2 regions of the Yersinia alsatica genome follow, and region 1 is predicted to be linked to the other one. Evidence: riboswitches for the same ligand, from Rfam matches in the RefSeq annotation. Region 1 holds a riboswitch; the other holds the start of a gene.

Region 1 (7,739 bases):
CTTGTGCGGGCCCCCGTCAATTCATTTGAGTTTTAACCTTGCGGCCGTACTCCCCAGGCGGTCGACTTAACGCGTTAGCTCCGGAAGCCACGCCTCAAGGGCACAACCTCCAAGTCGACATCGTTTACAGCGTGGACTACCAGGGTATCTAATCCTGTTTGCTCCCCACGCTTTCGCACCTGAGCGTCAGTCTTTGTCCAGGGGGCCGCCTTCGCCACCGGTATTCCTCCAGATCTCTACGCATTTCACCGCTACACCTGGAATTCTACCCCCCTCTACAAGACTCTAGCTTGCCAGTTTCAAATGCAGTTCCCACGTTAAGCGCGGGGATTTCACATCTGACTTAACAAACCGCCTGCGTGCGCTTTACGCCCAGTAATTCCGATTAACGCTTGCACCCTCCGTATTACCGCGGCTGCTGGCACGGAGTTAGCCGGTGCTTCTTCTGCGAGTAACGTCAATGATTGAGCGTATTAAACTCAACCCCTTCCTCCTCGCTGAAAGTGCTTTACAACCCGAAGGCCTTCTTCACACACGCGGCATGGCTGCATCAGGCTTGCGCCCATTGTGCAATATTCCCCACTGCTGCCTCCCGTAGGAGTCTGGACCGTGTCTCAGTTCCAGTGTGGCTGGTCATCCTCTCAGACCAGCTAGGGATCGTCGCCTAGGTGAGCCATTACCCCACCTACTAGCTAATCCCATCTGGGCACATCCGATGGCGTGAGGCCCGAAGGTCCCCCACTTTGCTCTTGCGAGGTCATGCGGTATTAGCTACCGTTTCCAGTAGTTATCCCCCTCCATCAGGCAGTTTCCCAGACATTACTCACCCGTCCGCCGCTCGCCGGCAAAGTAGCAAGCTACTTTCCGCTGCCGCTCGACTTGCATGTGTTAGGCCTGCCGCCAGCGTTCAATCTGAGCCATGATCAAACTCTTCAATTTAAGATTTGTTTGATTTGCTGCTAATAAAAGCAGCGATGCTCAAAGATTACTTTCTGCAAATATGCATTCGAACCGAAGTTCAAATGTGTACTGCTTTGGTCACTCTTCAAGACTTTGATATTGCTTCTGCCTGCCGAAACAGGCTTCGATATCGTCTTGCGAGTGCCCACACAGATTGTCTGATAAATTGTTAAAGAGCGTTCGTTACCCGTTTGCCTTTCAGCGAATCTTACGGTAACGCGGGAGGCAGATAATACGCTTTCCCGCTGAAGAGTCAAGGTTTTCTTTTGTTTCTTTCGAAGTCAAAATCATTCTTTTCTCTTCCTGACCCGGCGAAGTGTGTTTCGTTGTTCCCGGTCAGTGGAGGCGCATTATAGGGAGTTCCTGACAGCCTGCAACCCCTAATTTGAAAAAACTTTTCAACCGCTGAATCTTTAGTCAAAACGCTGCTAAATTGACAGTTTTTCCAGTGTTGGGAAGCCATAACCCTGCAAAACGGGCAATAAAGCATCAGTGTCTGCGTTCAGAGCCATGCAATATGCAATGTTCTCATCCGTAGAAGAAATGATATTTTCCTGCGAAGAGATAAGCCAAGCCGTCCGACGCGCAATTGCAGCCCCGGAATCGACCATGCGCGTCCCTTCCGGCAACACTTGCGCCAACTCTTCAGCTAATAGAGGGAAATGCGTGCAGCCCAAGACAATGGTATCTGGCGGTTCACGCATCATTAGCCACGGATGAAGGATTTTCTTTAATGCTTCCGCCGCAACCACGCCACCATGCAACTTACTTTCTGCTAGCTCCACCAGCTCGGAGGAACCCAGTAACTCAATTTTGCAATCAGTGGCAAAGCGTTTAATCAAATCCAGGGTATAAGAAGCATGAACCGTACCGCGTGTGGCCAGTAGGCCAACAACACCATTACGGGTTAGCCGCACTGCAGGTTTGATAGCGGGAACAACACCAACGACCGGGAACGCAAAACGTTCACGCAATGCAGGAAGGGAGACGGTGCTGGCGGTGTTACAGGCGATAACCACTATTGCTAATGGATGGCGCTGCTGCACTGCCGTGACAATTTCCAGAACGCGCTCAACAATAAACTCGCCTGACTTCTCCCCATAAGGGAAAGCGACGTTGTCGAAAGCATATATATAGTGGAGATCCGGCAACAGCTGCCGAATCTCTTGATAAACAGATAGCCCGCCAACACCTGAATCAAAAATCAGCGCTGTCGGGCGAGGAGAAGAATCAGCCTTAGAAGTTATAACTTCCTGTGAGGTAATACTCTCGTCCAGCGGTTTTATAGCCATAAGCCGTTTCGTATTCTTTATCGAACAGGTTAGCAATTCTACCACGAACTGTTAGATGAGAAGTAACCGGATAAGCAGCGGAGACGTCGACTGTGCTGTAACTCGATAATTCACGCTGAGTCGAGTTATACATCGAGGTGCTATTGTCGTAGCGTTTGCTGTAATACTGGTAAGAAACGTCCATATCAACATTGAACATTGTCCAATCCAACTGATACTTGGCCTGCTGTTTAGAGCGGCGAGCTAACACTTCATTATTTAGGTCATTACGTGGGTCAATGTATTGCAACGTGATCTGGTGGTTAAACATCCCGGTATCAAAGTTTCCGGTCAATTCAACACCTTTTATAGTGGCAGAATTCACATTGTAATATTGCCCTTTATACGTCACTGGGTCAGAAGTGTAATCAATCAGATTTTCAATTTTGTTGTGGTAAGCAGACAAACGCCAGTCAACTGGCCCTGTCAGCCCTTCCAGACCGGCTTCCCATTGGCGCGACTCTTCCGGTTTCAAATCACTGTTTGACATAATATCGAAGCGCTGCGAACCATATTGCTGACCCAATGAAGGAGCCAGGAAGCCGGTGCCGTAAGATAATGTCACACGGTAGTCAGGAACAAACTCCCAGCCCGCGGCTGTTTGCCACGTTTCGTGCCAGCCAAATTGCTCATCTTTATCTTCACGGCCAGAAGCTTCTAATGTCACATTGCCGAGCTTTTGCTGGCCGCTCAGATATAAACCGGTGTTATCCCGCTTATAGGTGTCGGAGATAGTCTGGCTAGATGAGGTTAGGCGCTGTTGTTGCCAATCCACCCCTGCGCTCAGCGTCGCACTTTCAAAACTGTAGGTGTTGCCCCATTGCACATTGCGCTGATCCATATTGTCCAGCGTGGTAGCAACTCCATAGCGGCCATACTGGCTACTGAAGTTATAGTCTTTATATTTCTGATAGCTACCGATTAATTGGGAAGAGTAGGCTCCCGACACATAACGTAGCCCGGCATCATAAGTATGATTATAAAGTCGCTCTTCATCGCCGCTGTAGGCCGGAGAAGAGAGGCTGCCCACATCATAATCCGTGTTATTGGTGTAGCCATATCCTCTAACAAAGCCGGATATCTCTTGGTTGAACTGATGTTCCAGACCGGCCCAGAAATTTTTATTACGAAAACCATCCCGATCACTATCAATAGGGTTTGGCGAGTTAGGTTTGATGTTATAGCCGTTAGTGGTTTGATACCCACCCGCCAGCGTCGCCAAAGTATCACCAAAACGTTGGCGAACACTGCCATCATATTGCTGGTAGCCTTTAGAACCGACGCCAGCATTAATCTGTGCACCTTCTTGGTCAGTTTGGGTAATCACGTTAATAACGCCACCAATCGCCCCAGAACCATAGACGGCAGAACGCGGCCCACGAATATATTCAACTCGCTGCACTAAAGAGATAGGAATCTGATTGAAGTCGACGCTGTTGACGATACCGGTGCGGGCCAGAGGAATGCCATCAATCAATACCAGTACATGCCGAGCTTCAGTACCACGGATGTACATAGAAGAACCCTGACCTAATCCCCCGGTTTGGGCGATATCCACGCCAGGCAACCGGCGCATAACTTCATTGAGGCTTTTTGCCTGCCAGCGGTCGATATCATCACGGGTGACGACATCGGTTGGCGCCAATACCGTGGAAACCGGTTGTTTGAAACGGCTGGCGGTAACAACCATTTCATCTTTATTACCTGTGGTGGTGTTATCCTGCGCCCATCCAGAAAATGCCGTCACAGAAAGGGCTGTGAGCAGCGTATATTTTTTAATTGTCATTAGAAAAGCATCCAAACTCAAATAGCGGATGCCGCAGTGCCATGGCCGGTAGTACGCGACGACCACGAATATTGCGACGTATACCGGCAGGTCTTCGGGCTTGGGATCTCTGATATCAACTTTAATTACCGCAGTAAATAATACTGAGATGAATAAATAACATGAAACAGAGCGGGCGATGACTTCCCGTCCTTATGGACAGTGTCTGGATGAAACCTATCGCCGTGACTTCCCCTTACCGCTGCGCGTCAGCTCCGGATTTACACCGGATTCCCTTTTAACTCTTAGGTGTTTAAGTAACAGCATGAGGCCGGACCGCAATGCTACGATCAAGTAAAATGGATGTCTAGACTTCTACTCTTGTAACGAGGGATATCGCCAATAAATTTCATGGTGCAGGAAGGGGATAAACACGACAAAACTGGACATCACTTCCACTTTCCCTACAATCCGCAGGAATAAACCTCTTTTATAATGTCCAGACGAGAAGAAACATGACTCCCGACATCCTGCCGACTGACGGCTATGACCACCAACTGGCGGAAAAATCGGCCCGTCTTCAGGCGATGATGTCGCCGTTTCAGGCCCCCGCCCCCGAAATATTCCGCTCTCCAGCTGAACATTACCGCATGAGAGCCGAGTTTCGTGTTTGGCATGATGAAGACGACCTGTACCACATCATGTTTGATCAACAGACTAAGCAGCGAATTCGGGTTGAACAATTCCCAGTCGCCAGTGTGTTAATTAATCGTCTGATGAGCGCATTGATGACCGCCATCAGGGCCGAGCCCATTTTGCGCCGTAAGCTATTCCAGATTGATTACTTATCTACCTTGAGCGGCAAACTGATTGCATCTTTGCTGTACCATCGCCAATTGGATGAAGAGTGGCAGCAGAAAGCGCTGGAGCTACGTGATCAGCTGCGCGAGCAAGGTTTTGATCTGCAACTGATTGGCCGGGCATCAAAAACTAAAATCATGCTGGACCACGACTATATTGATGAAGTGTTGCCCGTCGCCGGTCGCGAGATGATTTATCGTCAGGTTGAGAATAGTTTTACCCAACCTAATGCTGCGGTGAATATTCATATGCTGGAATGGGCCATTGATGTCACCCAACATGCCAGCGGTGATTTGCTGGAGCTGTACTGTGGCAATGGTAATTTCTCACTGGCATTAGCACGCAATTTCGACCGTGTGCTGGCAACAGAAATTGCCAAGCCGTCAGTGGCGGCCGCGCAATACAATATTGCCGCGAACAATATCGATAATGTGCAAATTATTCGGATGTCCGCGGAAGAGTTTACTCAGGCAATGCAAGGTGTGCGTGAGTTTAACCGCCTGAAAGGCATTGATTTGAGCAGTTATAACTGTGAGACCATTTTCGTTGATCCGCCGCGCAGTGGGCTGGATGACGAAACCGTCAAACTGGTACAAGCTTACCCGCGCATCCTTTATATCTCTTGTAACCCAGAGACACTGTGCGCCAATCTTGAACAACTGCAGCACACCCATAAAATCAGCCGGTTAGCGCTATTTGATCAGTTCCCTTATACCCATCATATGGAGTGTGGGGTTTTACTGGAAAAGCGGGACTAACAGCCAGCAAAAACTATAGGCAAATAAAAGGGCAACACCATGTTGCCCTTTTATTTTATTGCCAAACTCACTCAATCTGCTGGCGCGAAAATTGACGGCCATGAGTTATTGCGGCTGCTGGTTATCACTATCTGAGTCAGTATCGGTATCAATTTCTGTCTGTGCTGATTTGCGGGTTTTCAGCTTGAATAAAATCCAGAACACCAGCACCACACTCAGGATAGAGGGAACGAAATTGGAACCAATCACCGGATGCTCAACACGTACAATCGCGCTATACAATAAAATGCCGAGTAAGAAACATGCGGAAGCCAGCACTGGCAGACCTTGTGGCATGGCAAAATTGAGATAGCGCTGGTGCAAGCAATAGACCGCCAAAATGAGTGTCAGTAGCGGAAAGACTGAAAAAGGCACAAATGAGCTGAATATCGCATTAAATGAACCATTTATTGCCAAACCAGTAATCAATGCCAACAGTAGGGTGCCGGTTTCACGGCGGGATTGTTCCATCATTTTCCTTACCTTATTAAGCGCGGGACACTGCGAGCTTTTCCTGCTCGCGACGATACCAATAATAGGCACCCTTGGAGATCATCCGCAGTTGTAAGACCAAGCGTTCTTCTAACTGTCGCCGCTGTTCAATATCCACGTCCAGCACTTCTGCACCGGCACTGAAGACAATTGTGACCATGGCCTCAGCTTGAGCTTCGGTGAAGCTACGTGGCATGTGATTTTCCAGCTCTAGGTAGTCGGCCAGCTCAGCAATAAAATGCTGAATTTCGCGCGCCACTGCGGCACGGAATGCAGCAGAAGTCCCGGAGCGCTCCCGCAGCAATAAGCGGAAGGCATTCGGATTATTGCCGATAAATTCCATAAATGTAGATACAGATGTGCGGATAACACTGCCGCCCTTGGCAATCCGCTGACGTGCCTGGCGCATAAGTTGGCGCAGCATCAGGCCGCTTTCATCAACCATAGTGAGGCCAAGCTCGTCTACATCACGGAAATGCCGGTAAAAAGAAGTCGGTGCAATACCTGCTTCACGGGAGACTTCCCGCAAACTCAGGCTGGCAAAACTCCGCTCAGCACTCAGTTGGCTGAACGCCGCTTCGATAAGGGAACGACGAGTCCGCTCTTTTTGTTGTGCTCTGACGCCCATAATCGTACCCAAGGGATATCCAATTTCTCAATCTAAGACATATAGTCAGCAATATACCAAACTTTATAGTAACAACCGTTATACAAACGTATCATCCCAATACGGAATTGCCGCTTTACAGCACACATCACGGTGATTTACCCATTGTTTATTGGGTTATACTTGGGATGATGTTAATGTACCGTTGTAATTTTGTATAATAATAGGTCTCTCCTACATGCAACAGCACTTCCATTTTGATGCCATAGTTATTGGCTCGGGTCCTGGCGGTGAAGGTGCCGCTATGGGGTTGGTCAAGCAAGGTGCCCGCGTTGCCGTCATTGAACGGTACAATAATGTGGGCGGTGGATGTACCCATTGGGGCACCATCCCATCCAAAGCTTTGCGCCACGCCGTTAGCCGTATTATCGAGTTCAATCAAAACCCACTCTATAGCGACAATGCCAGAACCATCAGCTCTTCTTTTGCTGATATCTTAAACCATGCGGATCGCGTTATTAATCAGCAGACTCGCATGCGCCAAGGCTTTTACGATCGCAATCACTGCCAGATGTTTTCCGGCGATGCCAGCTTCATTGATGCTCATACTATCAATGTGCGTTATGCCGATGGTACCAGCGATACATTGCAGGCTGATAACATCGTCATTGCCACCGGCTCACGCCCCTATCGCCCGGCAAACGTTGATTTTAATCACGAACGAATTTACGACAGTGATACCATTTTGCAACTCAGCCACGAACCACAGCACGTTATTATCTATGGTGCTGGGGTTATTGGTTGTGAATATGCCTCAATTTTCCGTGGGTTGAGTGTCAAAGTGGATTTGATCAATACCCGCGATAGGCTGCTGGCTTTCCTTGATCAGGAAATGTCCGATGCCCTCTCTTATCACTTCTGGAATA
Region 2 (7,739 bases), 880 kb from region 1:
TAAATGCCAACCAGCAGCAGATGGATCAGGGCAAACAGTAAAAGGGCTAATAATGACGCCATCATCATCAAATGAATGCTGCGCGGAATATCACTGAGCGCCACTTCGCGTCGTTCCTCACCCATCCAGGGCTTTTCCACTCGTTCGCCAAAATAATCATTCGGGCCGCCAAGACGCACACCCAGCGCACCGGCAACCGTGGCTTCTGACCAGCCACAGTTCGGGCTGGAATGTTGGTAACGGTCACGCCAGCCAATGCGCAGCGCCTGTCGATAATCGGCTTGAATCAGCCAAGCGGCGGCACTCAGCAGTAACCAACTCAGACGGGCAGGAAGCCAATTAGCCAGATCGTCCATGCGCGCCGAAACATAGCCGATAGCGCGGTATTTCGGGGTTTTGTAACCCACCATCGAGTCCAGGGTATTAACCGCTTTGTAGGCCATCGCCAGCGGCGCACCGCCAAGCATTAGGAAGAACAGCGGCGCAATCACACCATCGACACTGTTTTCAGCCACCGTTTCCACCACGGCGCGGGTAATTTGCGGCTTTTCCAATTGCGAAGTATCACGCCCAACAATCCATGACAGCTTTTCGCGACTTTGCGCCAATGAACCCTGCTGTAGTGCAGCAAAAACCGCCAGTGCCGCGTCACTCAAGCAGCGCCCGGCCAGCAAGGTGTAAATCATCCACACTTGCGCCAGCCAGCCGAGCCAAGGATTAATCTCGCTCATCAACCATAAGAATCCCCAGCAGGTCAGCCAGGTTATTCCCACCACCACCAACCACAGCACCGCTCCACCCCATTTCAGCGCCCGTTCGCTGCGACAAACGGCACGAATAGCCCGTTGCAGCACGGTGATTAAGTTGCCAATCCAGCGCACCGGGTGCGGCCAGTGCGGCGGGTCGCCGAGCCAGCTATCAAGTAGAAAAGCCACAAACCATGCTGCAAGAGTCATAACAGGCTCCGGGCCGCGCTCAGCCAGCCATTTAATAGACCGGGGCGTTGGGCAAAATGAATATGCAGATAGCTGGCTTGGGTCCGTTGCACTTGGTAGCCGCTACTCCAGCGCTGAATAACCTCGCCATCGCGCCACTTACTGCTATCAAATAGCGGTGTCAGCGGGCTGGTAAAATCGGAATAATGAAACTCATGACCGCGCAGAACTTCACCTTGCGCCGCTAATAAAGTGTCACGGCGAGCCTCGGCCTGACAGTAACCAAAGCGGGTCAGGCGTTTTCCCATTCGGCTTTCACCGGCCAAAATCCCTACCATTGGGTGACGTTGCCCGTCTTCATCGGTTAGGCCCTCCCCCAGATACATCAAACCGCCACATTCGCCATACAGTGGAATTTGCTGACTGTGGGCCTGTTGTAATGCTTGATGCATCGCGGTATTGGCCGCCAACTTTGCTGCGTTAATTTCTGGATAGCCGCCCCCCAGATAAATCATCTGGCAAGCGGGTAACTGGCGGTCATGTAAGGGGCTAAAACGTTGAATGCGCACCCCGGCCTGCTCCAGCAGATCAAGGTTATCGGGGTAATAGAAATTGAAGGCTTCATCTTCAGCCAGCGCCAGTGTCAGGCCATCAGCCAGGGCTTGAGGAGGTAACTCTGGCGGAGTTCCTGGCGGGAGTTCAGTGCACGACGTTAATGTCAGTAATCGGTCCAGATCGATAAACTCTTCAACCTGCTGCGCCAGCTGCTGCCAACGTGGGGCACTATCCGGCTGTTTGGCGATGGGCCCGCCGCGCTCTTGCGCCGGGATCAGCCCTAAATGACGTGAGGGCAATGCCACATCGTCCATCACCGGTAAACGGCCCAAAACAGGAATGCCACAATAGTGCTCAATGGCATGACGGAGTAGCTGGTAGTGATTATCTGAATTGACGCGGTTAACAATAACTCCCGCAATGCGTAGATGAGGGTCAAATTGGCAAAAACCCATGACTGTCGCGGCCACTGAGGTGGATACCGCCTTGCCGTCCACCAGCAAGATTACCGGGCAACCAAGCTGTTTAGCCATGGCGGCGCTGCTGCAATAATTGGGATCAGTACCGTAACCGTCGTAGAGCCCCATAACGCCTTCGATCACTGCCACATCGGCATGGCGCACATGTTGGTTATACAGCCCATTGAGGGTGGCGGGGGGCAGCATAAAAGCATCGAGGTTACGCGACGTCACACCACTGACTGCGGTATGCCAGCCGGTATCCAAATAATCCGGCCCTATTTTGAACGGTTGCACTGACAATCCACGCGCTATCAGCGCCCGCAATATACCCAACGTTACGGTGGTTTTACCGCACCCGCTGCCGGTTCCTGCGATGATAAATGCTTGTTTGCCTGACCGTTGCATAAAAAATCCCGCCATTTCAAGCGGGATATGCAGTGTCAAAAAGGTGCAATTGTGCAGCGTCACCGCTGCGCGCATCTGATGACAACCCGCTTCCCACCGAAGGAGTTGAAAATCTTTTACTGATTTGGCTGGTCTTCTGGCTTAGCGTCATCCTCTCCCGCACCTTCCCAATCCGGTGGATCAGTGGTTTTAGCGGGTTCGTCAGCATCACAGCAGCGGGGGCTGCGGGGGATTGTCACCCCCTTCCCAGTTATGCTTTAGCGCATAACATGCCTTTGTTCTTGAGGCTGCATGGTGTTAACTGCAACTCCAATGACTTTTGGCATAACCAACTCAGTAACTACTTTATGTTAGATTCTGTTATTTTATTTCTACTTCGCGATAGAATTTATCTCTTTATTTACACAGTTGTAACGTCAACTGACTTATTAAATTTGATTAAGATTAATATACTCTTTTCCACAAATAAAAAATGGTTAATTTCATTTTTTTATTGCTATTTTTTGGGTCGCTTATAACAAAAAATTGCCATCAACTCAAAAAAAGCATGAAGTAACAGTCTATTAGACTAATTTTTTCATTTAATTCTATAACAAAAAATTGTCATTAATTACTTTAAAAAATAATTACCCGTTTAATTTTTAAATAAGAAAACATGAATTAAAAACATGATAAATTGATATTAAATCAATAACTGTCATTCCATTTCATTACGTTCAGAAGAAAGTGAACGAAATACCTGCGGCGTCACATTATAGGCCTGACGGAATACTTTGCAGAAATAACTGGTTTGTGAAAAGCCCAGATTCTTGGCAATGCTGGCAATGCTCCAATCGCTGTGTTGCAACATTTCTCTCGCATTGACCATCCGCTGTTGATTCACCCAAGCATTAAAACCTATGCCCTGATATTTTTTAAATAATTTGCTGAAGTAGTAAGGGCTGAGATAGACCTTGGCGGCAACCTCTTCAAGCCGCAACTCTTCTGATAGATGCGTATCGATATAGCGCAGTGCTTTCTTCATTTTACTGTCATGGGGATGGACCGGCCGTATTCTGCCAGGCTCTTTACTGCCCATATTGTCATTAATCACCACAAAATTGAGGTGTTTTTTCAAGCAGTTCTCAACGATCAACTTCAGTAAATCCGCCGAAGCGATCACTCGCGAGAAATCCATAATGGGCACATTGTGGAATTCATCTAACAGTGCCGGGTTCTGTTTCCAATTATTATCGATACTAAGAATATCAATAAGATAAACATCTGAATGCAACCGCACCTGACCGCATAAAACAAAACCAACCAAGTGACCGGCAATAACCAGTGGAATAGAAAAATCCGTTAACCCGGCATGGCAGCGATAGATACAAGGTTCATTAGATTTGGAAGCTTCAAGGCCACCGCAACGATCACTCATTCGACAACGAAGGTGGTTAACCGGATCCTGGCGCATCAATTGGCAAAACGGAGTGAAATTAAATAAGTCAGAAATCTCTTCGCCGTGAATATTCACCACCACCACTGCCAGCCCAGTTGCTTGAGCAAAATCCTGCGCGATTTTATTTATGAGCTCTGAGTTTAGAGAACTGGCAGAAATCATGATAAAACCTCTCAGTTAATTTTAATTTATTGTTATTAAGTTTCGTTTGTTGCTATAAATCATCCCTGCAATGATAAATGTGTTACTACATTGTTATATTTCAATTCCCATTAACAAGATGAAAACCTAATATCCCTGTGGCGGTCTATCTCCGGTAAATTGGAGAGAAATAACTATCAACCTTACCAGAGTCATAATCAACAGGGGACTATAATCAGTGCATTAACCAGAACAGATCACGAAATTTCCTCACCTTAATACCTGTTTGCAGTCCCAAGATGAGGAAGTCATCATTAATTTTCAGGACTATTTCACTGTTTCTTCATCATCTAACTTACAGGTATTGCAAGCCAGATTTTTACCAATAAAGACGCGATAAACTGCTGCCCCCAAGCATGCACCAATAATAGGTGCCACGATAGGAATGATGAAATAAGGAATATCACGCCCGCCAGTCATTGATATTTTTCCCCAGCCCGCAAAGAAGGTAAATATTTTAGGACCGAAGTCACGCGCTGGGTTCATGGCAAACCCGGTTAATGGGCCGGTAGAGGCACCGATTACCGCCACCAGAATACCAATCAAGAGTGGGCCCAATGCCCCACGCGGCACACCATTACCGTCATCGGTCAGCGCCATAATCAGCCCCATTAGAATCGAGGTAATGATAATTTCAACAAAGGCGGCCTGCCAAACACTGATAGCCGGTGATGGGAAGGTACTGAAAATACTCGCCAGTTGTAGGCTTTCTAAACTACCGCGCACCATCTGATGGGCAGTTTCAAAGTCAGTGAATAAGTTGTGATACAGCATATAAGACAGTGCTGCACCGCCAAAAGCACCCGCAACTTGTGCAATGCTGTAAGGAATTACTTTACGGCCAGGGAAACAGGCAAACAGCCATAGAGCAATGGTGATAGCTGGGTTGAGATGGGCACCGGAAATACCGGCAGTGAGGTAGACGGCCAGTGAAATCCCAAGCCCCCATACGATACAGATTTCCCACAGACCAAAACTGGCGCCAGCTACTTTCATTGCAGCCAGACAACTAATACCAAAAAATAAAAACAGCCCGGTACCGAGGAATTCCGCAATACACTGAGCTTTGAGCGAGTCGTTCATAGGGTTACCCTGCTTGTGATTAATTAAGTTATATGACGTTCTGTATCGAATGCACGGCCCATGACCTACTCACTATAAAGAGACGAAAAATGAAAGTGTTGTCGTAATCTGCCATTAATTAAACAAAAACTAGACTACCAATAACAAATTATTGCTATTTTACTGTCAAAAAAACCACTCAACGTCTTGAGAGTAAACAATTCAGTGGATTATTAAATAATGTGATTTTCTTGCCATTTATTCTTTCTATTATTGTTATCAAGCTCGCAGTTTCTCATTTAATGTGAGCCACACCTCCTTTATATTAATGCGCGTAAATATCAAAGATAATATTCAATGTCACTACTTAAATTGTAATTCTGAAGATGCCATAACCAATTATTACTACAAATAGATTGCGAAATAGACTTATAAAATAATACGTTAAGATATCCAATGACAATATTTTGTTATTTCATCACCAACCATTCTCGCCAGTAAATTCATTACAGCCATTCTTTTTCATTGCTTGTTTGTATATTCAATCCCAGCACGAACCTGACAACGTTATTTCTGAACATGACAATTCAAGCCACAACAAGGCTCCTGATATTCCGTCGAGGTATTTATGCAACAAGAAGCACTAGGAATGGTGGAAACCAAAGGGCTGACCGCTGCCATTGAGGCTGCTGACACCATGGTGAAATCGGCCAATGTGACGTTGGTGGGCTACGAAAAAATTGGCTCTGGTCTGGTCACCGTCATCGTACGTGGTGACGTGGGGGCAGTTAAAGCTGCCACTGATGCTGGCGCCATTGCCGCCGCTAACGTGGGCGAAGTGAAATCCACCCATGTTATTCCGCGCCCACATACCGATGTCGAGGCTTTTTTACCTAAAGGAAGTCGCTAATGAGCAGCAATGATCTGGTCGACCAAATCATGGCGCAGGTGATAGCGAAAGTCAGCGAATCGGCTTCGACATCTTCTTCACCCTCATTTGATAAACCATCATTCAATAAACAACCATCCTATAAACAACGAGATACGGCTATGGCTGAGAAAACTTGCAGTTTAACGGAATTTGTTGGTACCGCGATCGGTGACACGGTCGGACTGGTAATCGCCAACGTTGACAGCGCATTGCTCGATGCAATGAAGCTGGAAAAACGCTATCGCTCCATTGGCATTTTAGGCGCACGTACCGGTGCTGGCCCACACATTATGGCGGCGGATGAAGCAGTAAAAGCCACCAATACCGAAGTGGTCAGCATTGAATTACCGCGTGATACCAAAGGCGGCGCAGGTCATGGCTCGCTGATTATTTTCGGTGGTGACGATGTTTCAGACGTAAAACGCGCCGTCGAAGTCGCCCTGAAAGAGTTAGACCGGACGTTCGGTGACGTTTATGGCAATGAAGCCGGCCACATCGAATTGCAGTACAGCGCCCGCGCCAGCCATGCACTAGAAAAAGCATTCGGCGCGCCACTGGGCCGCTCTTGCGGGGTGATTGTCGGCGCACCGGCATCCATTGGTGTTTTGATGGCCGATACCGCCGTTAAATCCGCCAATGTTGACGTGGTGGCTTACAGCTCCCCGGCCCAAGGCACCAGTTTTAGTAACGAAGTGATCTTGGTTATCTCCGGTGATTCTGGCGCAGTTCGTCAGGCAGTGATTTCTGCCCGTGAGATCGGCAAAACGGTATTAGCGACCTTGGGTTCTGAACCGAAAAACGACCGCCCTTCTTATATCTGACGCCACAGTGAGGCTGTTTCATGAAATCGAAAAGATTTGAAGCGTTGGCGAAACGCCCGGTTAATCAGGACGGCTTTGTCAAAGAGTGGATCGAGGAAGGCTTTATTGCCATGGAAAGCCCGAATGATCCGAAACCTTCCATCAAGATTGTTAATGGTGTGGTGACCGAATTGGACGGCAAACCACAAAGCAGTTTCGACCTGATCGACCACTTTATCGCCCGCTACGGTATCAATCTGGAGCACGCAGAAGAAGTGATGAAGATGGATTCCATCAAGCTGGCCAATATGCTGTGTGACCCAAATGTGTCGCGCCGCACCATTGTGCCACTGACGACCGCCATGACACCGGCCAAGATCGTCGAGGTGGTATCCCACATGAACGTGGTGGAAATGATGATGTCGATGCAGAAAATGCGCGCTCGTCGTACCCCATCGCAACAAGCCCACGTCACCAACGTGAAAGATAATCCGGTGCAGATTGCCGCTGACGCCGCCGAAGGTGCATTCCGTGGCTTCGATGAGCAAGAAACCACTGTGGCTGTGGCCCGTTACGCGCCGTTCAACGCCATCGCGCTGTTGGTAGGTTCGCAAGTGGGTCGCCCGGGTGTACTGACGCAATGTTCTCTGGAAGAAGCTACCGAGCTGAAACTGGGGATGTTAGGCCACACCTGTTACGCCGAAACTATTTCGGTTTATGGCACTGAACCGGTGTTCACCGACGGTGATGACACGCCATGGTCAAAAGGTTTCCTTGCCTCTTCCTATGCATCACGCGGCTTGAAAATGCGCTTTACCTCGGGTTCCGGCTCTGAAGTACAAATGGGTTATGCCGAAGGTAAATCCATGCTGTATCTGGAAGCGCGCTGCATTTACATCACCAAAGCCGCCGGGGTTCAGGGGCTGCAAAACGGTTCCGTCAGCTGCGTCG

The links. Region 1 has a riboswitch for cobalamin ahead of btuB (TonB-dependent vitamin B12 receptor BtuB). Riboswitches for the same ligand answer to the same signal wherever they lie in the genome.
Region 2: linked by a shared signal. The riboswitch ahead of N0H69_RS17065 (cobyrinic acid a,c-diamide synthase CobB) and the one ahead of btuB (TonB-dependent vitamin B12 receptor BtuB) in region 1 are both predicted to bind cobalamin.

Annotation. Positions count from the first base shown of each region.
Region 1 is NZ_CP104006.1:4,696,848-4,704,586, forward strand. It holds rRNA gene N0H69_RS21245 (16S ribosomal RNA) at 1-939, opposite strand, end outside; gene murI (glutamate racemase) at 1,389-2,252, opposite strand; gene btuB (TonB-dependent vitamin B12 receptor BtuB) at 2,197-4,077, opposite strand; cobalamin riboswitch at 4,146-4,407, opposite strand; gene trmA (tRNA (uridine(54)-C5)-methyltransferase TrmA) at 4,572-5,675, shown strand; gene N0H69_RS21265 (YijD family membrane protein) at 5,781-6,188, opposite strand; gene fabR (HTH-type transcriptional repressor FabR) at 6,202-6,834, opposite strand; gene sthA (Si-specific NAD(P)(+) transhydrogenase) at 7,052-7,739, shown strand, end outside.
Region 2 is NZ_CP104006.1:3,819,560-3,827,298, forward strand. It holds gene cbiB (adenosylcobinamide-phosphate synthase CbiB) at 1-956, opposite strand, end outside; gene N0H69_RS17065 (cobyrinic acid a,c-diamide synthase CobB) at 953-2,356, opposite strand; cobalamin riboswitch at 2,466-2,639, opposite strand; gene pocR (transcriptional regulator PocR) at 3,054-3,956, opposite strand; gene pduF (propanediol diffusion facilitator PduF) at 4,263-5,078, opposite strand; gene pduA (propanediol utilization microcompartment protein PduA) at 5,686-5,967, shown strand; gene pduB (propanediol utilization microcompartment protein PduB) at 5,967-6,809, shown strand; gene pduC (propanediol dehydratase large subunit PduC) at 6,830-7,739, shown strand, end outside.